One region of the Mucilaginibacter ginsenosidivorax genome, then DNA from elsewhere that is predicted to be linked to it. Evidence: riboswitches for the same ligand, from Rfam matches in the RefSeq annotation. Region 1 holds a riboswitch; the other holds the start of a gene.
What was found. Region 1 has a riboswitch for S-adenosylmethionine ahead of FSB76_RS08585 (peroxiredoxin family protein). Riboswitches for the same ligand answer to the same signal wherever they lie in the genome.
Positions count from the first base shown of each region.

Region 1 (5,163 bases):
GATAATTGGATAAAAACACATCAAACGTGGCCAGGCCATACTCGGGCCAGGTATGGATAGACATATGCGATTCGGTTAAACACACCACCGCGGTGAAACCACCGCCATCAAAATCGTGGTAAACTTCACCAACTTTGGTTAGCTGATAGGTATCGATGAGCTGATCAAACAACTGCCTGCAGGCCGCACTTGATTGTAACAGGTTAGGTTTATCGGTACTGAATTCAGATAATAAATGTAATCCGGGTTTATAAGGCATCAAGGTTATTCATTTTCGGGAATAAATATAGAAAAATATTTGATGGGAATGTAGGGGGGCGCATGGCGGAGACGACTCACCCCGGCGAGGCTGCGCCCGCCTGCCCCTCTCTCCGGCTGCGCCGCATAGAGGGGCTAAAAAAACAAAAATGAGCTTCCACCCTCTTTGCGGCGCAAGCCGGAGAGAGGGTGGCCCAGCGCAGCGTCGGCCGGGTGAGTCGTAGCCCGCGTTCAATAACCGGCGTTTTCTTATTACAAATTACATCTCAAGTAATCATAAAATCTGATATACACCAACGTATATCGCATGGCGGAGACGACTCACCCCGACGAGGCTCCGCCCGTCACCCCTCTCTCCGGCTTGCGCCGCATAGAGGGGTAAAATTTTTTTTTCTTTCCTCAACCCTCTTTGCGGCGCAAGCCGGAGAGAGGGTGGCCCAGCGCAGCGTCGGCCGGGTGAGTCATAGCCCGCGTTCAATAATCGCTATAAATGCGCCATTATTGTATTCAACACCGCTTCTGTATTACTTATAATTTCGTCGTTTTTAAATCTCAAAACCGTCAATCCGAGCGCTTTCATAACCTCATCGCGATTTTGATCGTATTCTTTTTTTAACAGGTGAATCGGGCCATCGGCTTCTATTACAAGTTTCAGTTCGGCACAATAAAAATCAGGAATATAGTAAGTATTGCCTTTAATGGTCGATTGAACACAAAGTGGGAATTGCCTTAAAAATTTTTTGTTGTTTAATTGTCTATTCCTGAGATACTGCCATAAAACTTTTTCGGCGGGCGTTTCCCGTTGCCGAAGTAGCCGGCACAGCTCTATGATGGATGACATAGATAAAAATATAAATATTTTCAAAAAAATGCATGGCGGCAACTCACCCCGACGAGATCATTTCTATTTTTTCCAACCCTCTTTGCGGCGCAAGCCGGAGAGAGGGTCGGCCAGCGAAGCGTAGCCGGGGTGAGTCGTAGCCAGCGTTCAAAACCAGCGTTTCGTATTACAAATTACATCTCAAGTAGTAGTAAATCTGATATACAACAATGCATATCGCATGGTGGAGACGACTCACCCCGGCGAGGCTCCGCCCGCCTGCCCCTCTCTCCGGCTGCGCCGCATAGAGGGGCTAAAAAGTTTTTTTTTCTTTCCTCAACCCTCTTTGCGGTGCAAGCCGGAGAGAGATTCCGGCGAAGCGTAGCCGGGGTGAGTCGTGGCCAGCGTTTTCTTATTACAAATTACATCTCAAGTAATCATAAAATCTGATATACACCAACGTATATCGCATGGCGGAGACGACTCACCCCGGCGAGGCTCCGCCCGCCTGCCCCTCTCTCCGCTTCGCGCATAGAGGGGCGAAAAAATAATTTTTCTTTCCACAACCCTCTTTGCGGCGCAGCCGGAGAGAGGGTCGGCCAGCGAAGCGTAGCCGGGGTGAGTCGTCGCCAGCGTTCAAACCAAGTTCCCTTCTTTCCCCCCTTCCCATTTCATGACAATTAAATTATATAATGTCTATGTATTTAGTAGAATATATTATATATTTGCATCATTAAATGGTTCTTTAATTTAATTATCAAGAAAGACGGAGGGAAAGGCCCTGTGATGTCTTAGCAACCTGTAAGCCCAATTGTTATAAAGGTGCTAATTCCTGTTCGCCATTCAAGTGGCGGAAAAGATAATGTATGTTACGTTACTTACAGCTACATAGCTGTACCATCATATCTTTATCGTCTAAGTTTCTTGTTTAATTAAATTTCAGCGCTTTTAACCCTGCATTAAACGCAGTTAAAAAATTACGTCATGAAAATTAAACAGCTACTCATCACCTGCTCATTATTAATAAACGGCTATTTGGCCGTTGCGCAAACCGCAACGCCGGCTCCGTTGCCCGCATCAATTGATCGCGGCTATATTGTTAAAACCGGCGACCAGGCACCCGATGATTTTAAACTGGTGCTGGCCGATGGTACCCAAACTTCACTAAAACAGCTTCGGGGTAAAGTAGTTATCCTGCAATTTACTGCAAGCTGGTGCAGCGTATGCCGTCAGGAAATGCCGCACCTTGAAAAAGATGTATGGCAGGCCTATAAAAACAAAGGCCTGGTGCTCATCGGGGTCGACAGGGATGAGCCGCTTGAAAAAGTGCAGCATTTTCAGCAGGAAATGAATATCAGTTACCCGCTGGCTCTTGATCCGGGCGCTGATATTTTCGGGCGCTTTGCCAACAAAAAAAGCGGTGTAACCCGCAACGTGGTGATTGATAAAGACGGTAAAATTGTTTACCTCACCCGCCTTTATGATACCCAGGAATTTGCATCGATGCTAAAAGTGGTTGATGCATTGGTGAACAATAAAACTGCATCTGTAAACTAAGCTGAAAGCTTTATATTGATTTCCGGGTTTGAAAAACCTCCCAGGTCAAAAAAGGCAAATAAAACTTTTTACTCAAAACGCAGCACTATCTACCTAATACTACTATCTATATATCAAATTGTTATGAAAACAACAAGAACACCTTTTCCAAACGTATTCCCTGCCAGTAAATTTGCATCATTCTCTTCCGCTTCTGTTTACCTGCATATGCAGGGTATGCGTTGTTGCTGTTAATAACAGCAAGGGTTATTAGTTGCGGATCCCCTGCTGCAGCTGGCCGCTTGGGCTTATAACCAACACAATCAACAATCAATTTACCGGTACTAAAAATTCAACAGCGGGCATTGCTATGCCCAAAATGTTGTGGCTGGCTTTGCCGTACCGGCAATAAAAACTATTAATCATTAACTATCATGTTAAAAAACTACAAATTTTTGCTGGCAATCCTGTTGCCCTTTTTTCTCATTCAAACAGTTGTAGCGCAATCTGTTAAAATAAGCGGTACGGTAACCGCCAAGTCCGATGGCTTACCATTACCCGGTGTAAGTGTGGCTGTAAAAGGCACTGCCACCGGTGCGCAAACCGGCGCCGATGGCAAATTCAGCCTGAATGCCAATGTTAACGATGTACTTAAAGTTTCCTACCTCGGTTTCGCTACACAGGAAATTACGGTTAAACAAGCTGAAACCAACCTGCAAATTGTGCTGCAGGATGCACCCAACTCGCTTAACGAAGTGGTGATCACGGCGCTCAATATCTCAAAAGATAAAAAGACACTGGGCTATTCGGTTCAGGGTTTAAAATCAAAAGATATCTCGGAAGCCAAGGAAACCAACCTGGTGAACGCGCTGGCCGGTAAAATTGCCGGTGTACAGGTTACCAACAGCCAGGGCGATATGGGTTCGTCGCGCATCATTATCCGCGGCGAAACATCCATTGGCAATAACAACCAGCCGTTATTTGTGGTTGATGGTGTTATTGTTGATAACAGCCAGTTTTTGGGCACCAATGGTTCCAGGGACTTTGCCAACGCCATAGCCGATCTTAACTCCGAAGATATTGAATCGGTAAGTGTGCTTAAAGGGCCAAACGCGGCGGCGCTTTACGGTTACCGGGCTGCGGCGGGTGTTATACTTATTAAAACCAAAACAGGTAAGGGCGCAAAAGGGCTTGGCGTTACCATCAACTCAAACACCAGCTTCTCTACCGTAAACATTCTGCCCGATTACCAGAACGAGTACGGACAAGGATCAAACGGCAAGTTTAGCTATGTAGACGGCAAGGGGGGCGGCGTTAACGATGGTGTTGACGAAAGCTGGGGCCCGGCTTTAGACGGATCGCTCATTCCGCAATTTTACTCCAATGGCCAGGCTGTTCCGTTTGTGGCCCATCCGGATAACGTAAAAAACTTTTTTAACACAGGCGTTACCTTAAATAACGGCGTAGCACTGGCAGGCAGCAGCGATAAGGCCGACTACCGCTTATCGTACAATAACCTGCACCAAACGGGTATTGTTCCTAACACCTCGCAGGGCCGTAATTCGTTTTTGCTGAACTCTACCTTTAAGCTTAGTCCTAAATTAACCGTTACTACCATTGCCAACTATATTAAAGACGATGCAGATAACCTGCCCGGCGCAGGTGGCAAGCGTGCAACCAGCACCATGCTGCAGTTTACATGGTTTGGCCGCCAGGTTGATATCAGCCAGCTAAAAAATTATAAAGATGCCAACGGCAACACTTTTAACTGGAACAACAGCTACTATAGCAACCCTTACTGGCTGACTTATGAAAACACGGTAGGGCAACACAAAAACCGCATTATAGGAAGTGTTGAACTGAATTATAAGATCATCGAAGGCTTGTCGGCCAATTTCCGTACCGGTACCGATTATTATAACGACCGCCGCAAAATTAAAGTAGCTTACGGAACCAACGGTACCCCATTTGGATCGTACGAGGAAGATGCCTACACCGTAAACGAAACCAATACCGAAGCCAGACTGCAATACACCAAAAAACTGGGTAACGATTTTTCGTTAGATGTTTTAGGAGGCGGTAACATCAGCACCATATTAAATGAGCAAAACGACCAGGTAGCGCCTAAACTGGCAGTAGCCGGTTTGTACACCTTAAGTAACTCGCGCGATCCGCTGGTATCATCCAACTACTATGGCAAGCTTAAAACTTACAGCTACTTTGCATCGGCCCAAATAGGTTTTAAAAACTACGCTTTTATTAACCTTACCGGCCGTAACGATTGGTCGTCAACCCTCCCGGCGGCCAACCTATCGTACTTTTACCCTTCTGTTAACGGCAGTTTGATACTATCAGAAGCGCTTGATATTAAAAGCGACATTTTAACCTACGCCAAATTACGTGGCGGATGGTCAAAAGTGGGTAAGGCTACAATCCCTTATCAACTTATCAATTACTACAATTTTACCCCTCCTTTTGGGTCAAGCCCGCAGCAAAGCCTGGGCACTGTTGATTTGAACAGCAAGCTGAAACCGGAAACCACCACATCG
Region 1 covers NZ_CP042437.1:2,028,539-2,033,701, forward strand. Annotated here, with positions in the region: gene FSB76_RS08575 (S-adenosylmethionine decarboxylase family protein) at 1-259, opposite strand, end outside; gene FSB76_RS08580 (endonuclease domain-containing protein) at 743-1,099, opposite strand; SAM riboswitch class I at 1,830-1,944, shown strand; gene FSB76_RS08585 (peroxiredoxin family protein) at 2,063-2,635, shown strand; gene FSB76_RS08590 (SusC/RagA family TonB-linked outer membrane protein) at 3,049-5,163, shown strand, end outside.

Region 2 (5,163 bases), 2.3 Mb from region 1:
TTGTTTAATAGTGTCTTTGACGTTGGTTCCATCCTGGTGATATCTATAGGACACAAAATCGCGCGATACAATTTTACCATTATTTACACCTATGTTAATAGTTACGCCATATCCCGTCCACGAACCAAATGTTGTTGTATAAGAATAAGAATTTTTGCTGCTGTTTTTGAAGCTTATCCAGGCTTTATAGCTGGTGTCGTATTCGCTTTGTTTGGCGATGTTTTCTTTTTTACAGGCAGTGACTAATAATAGCAGGGCGATTGTAAGCAGGTGCAGGTTTTTCATATTGTATTTTTTAACGATTACGCAAAATTTACACGCCCTGCTACAACACATTACAAATAATCTTATTTACTTTGAAGGCACAACAACATCAGCAATAATGAAAACTGAAACTATAGCTATACACACAGGAAACCATGTAGACGGATCATCAAAAGCCGTAATACACCCCATTGTTATGTCCACTACTTTTGAACGTGGCGAAGATGGCGGCTTTCCCGGCGGGCATATTTATAGCAGGGCATCAAATCCCAACCGCGCCCTGCTTGAAAACGTTATAGCCAAATTAGAGGGTGGCGCCGATGCAGCTTCATTTTCATCGGGTAATGCGGCGGGCATGTCGGTATTCCAGTCGCTGGCTCCCGGTACACATATTATTTGCCCGGATGATATGTACCACGGTTTGCGTAATCAGCTTAAAAACCTCTTTGCGGGTATTTTAACTTTTGATTTTGTTGATGTTAATGATATCGAAGTTTTAATACAACACATCAGGCCCGAAACCGGGGTGATCTGGGTGGAAACGCCCTCAAACCCATTGCTCAAGATCACCGACATAAAAAAAGTAGTTGCTTTTGCCAGGGCAAACAACATTAAAGTAGTGGTTGACAATACTTTTGCCACGCCCATATGCCAGCAACCATTAGCTTTAGGTGCCGATATAGTAATGCACTCGGCCACCAAATATTTTGGCGGCCACAGTGACCTGATGGGGGGCGCATTAATAACCGCCGAAAAAAACGATTGGTGGGCAAAAATACGACAGGTTCAGGAAATGGGTGGCGCTATCCCATCCCCAACCGACTGCTATTGGCTGGTGCGCAGTATTAAAACCCTGCCCTACCGGATTAAGGGCCATGTACACAATACGCAACTATTAGCTGAGTTTTTAGAACAGCATCCCAAAGTAGAGCAAGTATTATATCCCGGCCTGCCATCGCATCCACAACATCAAATTGCTAAAGAGCAGATGCTGGCCTTCGGCGGCATGCTTTCGTTTATTATTAAAGGAGATGAAAATGATACGCACAACATCATCAATAAATTAAAAATATTTACCAAAGCTACCAGCTTAGGCGGTGTGGAAAGCCTAATTGAGCACCGCGCAACCGTAGAAGGCCCCGACACCAAAACACCACGGAATTTATTGCGGGTTTCGGTTGGATTAGAGCATATTGATGATTTGGTGGATGATTTGGAGCAGGCCCTTTTTTAGGTTAAAGGCGAAAGGTTAAAGGCGAAAGGTTAAAGGTAAGAGGTAGGTGAGTGGATTTGGATTATAATCTCGATCCAATAGGCAAGCCGTCCGGCTTTTACCTTTCACCTTTTACCTTTCGCCTTTAACCCTTCGCCTCTTAATAAAAATAAAATTTTGTATTTAAATAAATAACCCCTTATATTCGCAACATTATTTGGTAGCAATACCATAGTCAATCAATTCTCCGCATAGTTCGGGTATTGATTTATAAAGAAGCGGCGAGAGATCAGGCTCAATGACCCGCTGGCAACCCTTCAGTTTTGAAGAAGGTGCCAATTCCTGTCCCGGCAAATAACACCGGGGGATATAAATTTATAACCATGAAAAGTTTAATTACAATTACTACAAGCAACATTTTTAACACCCAAAACGGTAATATACAACGCATTAGTCCAATTATTGGCTGCATTTGTATGTGTTGCTGCTGTTGATGCTTTAATACGTTCCTTTTTCAATCCCTGAAAACATACGTGTTGTTAAACTGGTAAACATTTTACCAGCTTGTCAAAAATCCATCTAAACATCAAAATTTAATTATAAACTTTTAAAAATCTACAACTATGTCAGCCTTAAAATTCGAAACCTTACAATTACATGCCGGCCAGGAAGTTGAACCTACTACAGGTTCACGCGCGGTGCCACTTTATCAAACTACATCGTACGTATTTAAAAACGCCGAGCATGGCGCCAACCTTTTCGCGCTAAAAGAGTTTGGCAATATTTATACCCGCTTAATGAACCCCACTACCGATGTGTTTGAAAAACGCATTGCCGCTTTAGAGGGCGGTGTTGCGGCTTTAGCCACTGCATCGGGCCAGGCAGCGCAGTTTATAGCGTTAAATAACATTTTACAGGTGGGCGATAATTTTGTGACCTCGCCCTTTTTATATGGCGGCACTTACAACCAGTTTAAAGTAGCCTTTAAACGCTTAGGTATTGATGTGCGTTTTGCCAAAGATGATACCGCCGAAAGCCTTGAAGCTTTAATAGATGATAAAACCAAGGCCATTTACCTGGAAACTATTGGTAACCCGGGCTTTACAATTGCCGATTTTGATAAAGTTGGCGCATTGGCCAAAAAGCACGACCTGCCTTTAATAGTTGATAACACTTTTGGAGCAGGCGGCTATTTATTCCGCCCGTTGGAGCATGGCGCAAGCGTGGTGGTACAATCAACCACTAAGTGGATTGGCGGCCACGGTACCAGTATTGGCGGCGTTATTGTTGACGGCGGCACTTATAACTGGGGCAACGGCAAATTCCCGCAGTTTACTGAGCCATCTGAAGGTTACCACGGCTTAGTTTTTGCAGATGTGTTTGGCATTGGCGGTCCGTTTGGTAATATTCAATTTATTATTCGCGCCCGTGTAGAAGGATTGCGCGATTTTGGTCCTTCGCAATCCCCATTTAATTCATGGCTCAACATCCAGGGACTGGAAACACTATCATTACGGGTGCAGCGCCATGTAGATAATACATTGGAACTGGCCAAATGGCTTGATCAGCATCCGCAGGTAGCATCAGTAAATTATCCCGGATTAACATCGTCGCCATACCACGAATTAGCAAAAAAATATCTGAAAAATGGCTTTGGAGCAGTATTGTCTTTCGAGATTGATGGTGATAAAGAAGCAGCAGGTAAATTAATAGATAGCTTGAAACTGGTGAGCCATTTGGCCAATGTGGGCGATGCCAAAACATTGATCATTCAGCCATCGGCAACAACACATCAGCAGCTATCTGATGAAGAACAGCTATCGGCAGGCGTTACCCCAACATCGTTAAGAGTAGCGGTTGGTATTGAGCATATTGACGATATAAAAGCAGATTTTGAACAGGCATTTGCCAAAATAAAAGAGGCGCAAGCCGAATTAGCGTAGTGGTGAGTGGTGAGCAGTGAATGGTGAGTGAATAAAAAACTCACCATTCACTACTGACAACTCACTTCTATCAACATGATAGAAGAATGAATACAGAAATATTTAAGTACACACAAACTTTTGAGCTGGAATCTGGCGAACAACTACAGCAACTGGAGATAGGCTTTCATACGTATGGCCGCTTAAACAAAGAGCGGGACAACGTGGTGTGGGTATGCCACGCCCTGACAGCCAATGCCGATGTTTTTGATTGGTGGAAAGGTTTTGTGGGCACCGCAAATAAATTTAACCCCGAAGAACATTTTATAGTTTGTGCCAATATTTTAGGTTCGCCGTATGGTACAACTAATCCGTTAAGTACAAATCCTGAAACTGGTTTGCCATATTTTTTAACATTCCCCCAATTTACCATCAGGGACATTGTTAAGGCCCACCAGTTATTAGCTGCCCATTTGGGCATCGGCAATATCCATATCCTTATTGGGGGGTCATTGGGTGGTCAGCAGGCTATCGAATGGGGTATTATTGAACCAAACCGTATCAAAAACCTTATTTTGATAGCTACCAACGCGCGTCATTCGCCATGGGGCATAGCATTTAATGAGTCGCAGCGTTTGGCTTTAACTGCCGACGTGACTTTTAACAACCACACTATTGAAGGCGGCCAGAATGGATTAAAGGCTGCCAGGAGTATAGCGCTGCTCTCCTACCGTACTTATAAAACTTATGGTATTACACAGCAGGAGGAGATTGACAGCAAAACCGACAATTTTAAGGCATCAACCTACCAGGAATACCAGGGCCAAAAACTGGTGAACCGGTTTAATGCCTACAGCTACTGGTATTTAACCAAGGTGATGGACTCGCACAATGTAGGCCGCGGCCGCAACGGTGTTGAGAAAGCATTAAGCCTTATCAAGGCCCGTACTTTGGTTATCGGCATCAAGTCGGACGTGTTATTTCCCATCGAAGAGCAGGAATACCTGTTTAGGCACATTCCCAAATCGGCCTTTGCCGAATTGGATTCGTTTTATGGCCACGATGGCTTTTTAATTGAAACAGAAGCATTAACAAATATTATAACATCGTTTTTTAAAACTGATGTAAAAGGAAAAATTATAGAATTGCAACGTACAGCGTAATGAGTAAAAAGTTAAGTATAGGATTATTTGGATTTGGCGTAGTTGGACAGGGATTATATGATATCATCAAGACAAAAAATTTAAACATCGAAATTGTAAAATTTGCTATTAAGGATCCGCACAAAGAGCGCTCCCTGCCGGCAGATTTATTTACCACAGATAGAGACGAGTTGCTAAACAACCCGGAGATTAATACCATTGTAGAATTGATTAACGATACCGAGGCGGCTTTTGAAATTGTATCAAGAGCATTAAGCAGTGGCAAAAACGTTGTATCGGCCAGTAAAAAAATGATAGCGCTTCATTTAGAAGAGTTGATTGAGCTACAGCACAAACATGGTACTTCATTATTATACGAAGGTGCGGTTTGCGGTAGCATCCCTATTATCCGTAACCTGGAAGAGTATTATGATAATGAACTACTACACTCCATAAGCGGAATTTTTAACGGATCATCAAATTATATTTTATCTAAAGGCTTTATTGAAGGCCTTGATTATGATAGCGCCCTGAAACAAGCGCAAGACCTTGGTTTTGCCGAAACCGACCCTACCAGCGACGTAGGCGGTTACGATGCCAAATATAAGCTGGTTATTGCTGC
Region 2 covers NZ_CP042437.1:7,527,454-7,532,616, forward strand. Annotated here, with positions in the region: gene FSB76_RS30910 (hypothetical protein) at 1-285, opposite strand, end outside; gene FSB76_RS30915 (trans-sulfuration enzyme family protein) at 383-1,498, shown strand; SAM riboswitch class I at 1,743-1,853, shown strand; gene FSB76_RS30920 (O-acetylhomoserine aminocarboxypropyltransferase/cysteine synthase family protein) at 2,101-3,420, shown strand; gene FSB76_RS30925 (homoserine O-acetyltransferase family protein) at 3,507-4,562, shown strand; gene FSB76_RS30930 (homoserine dehydrogenase) at 4,562-5,163, shown strand, end outside.
Region 2: linked by a shared signal. The riboswitch ahead of FSB76_RS30920 (O-acetylhomoserine aminocarboxypropyltransferase/cysteine synthase family protein) and the one ahead of FSB76_RS08585 (peroxiredoxin family protein) in region 1 are both predicted to bind S-adenosylmethionine.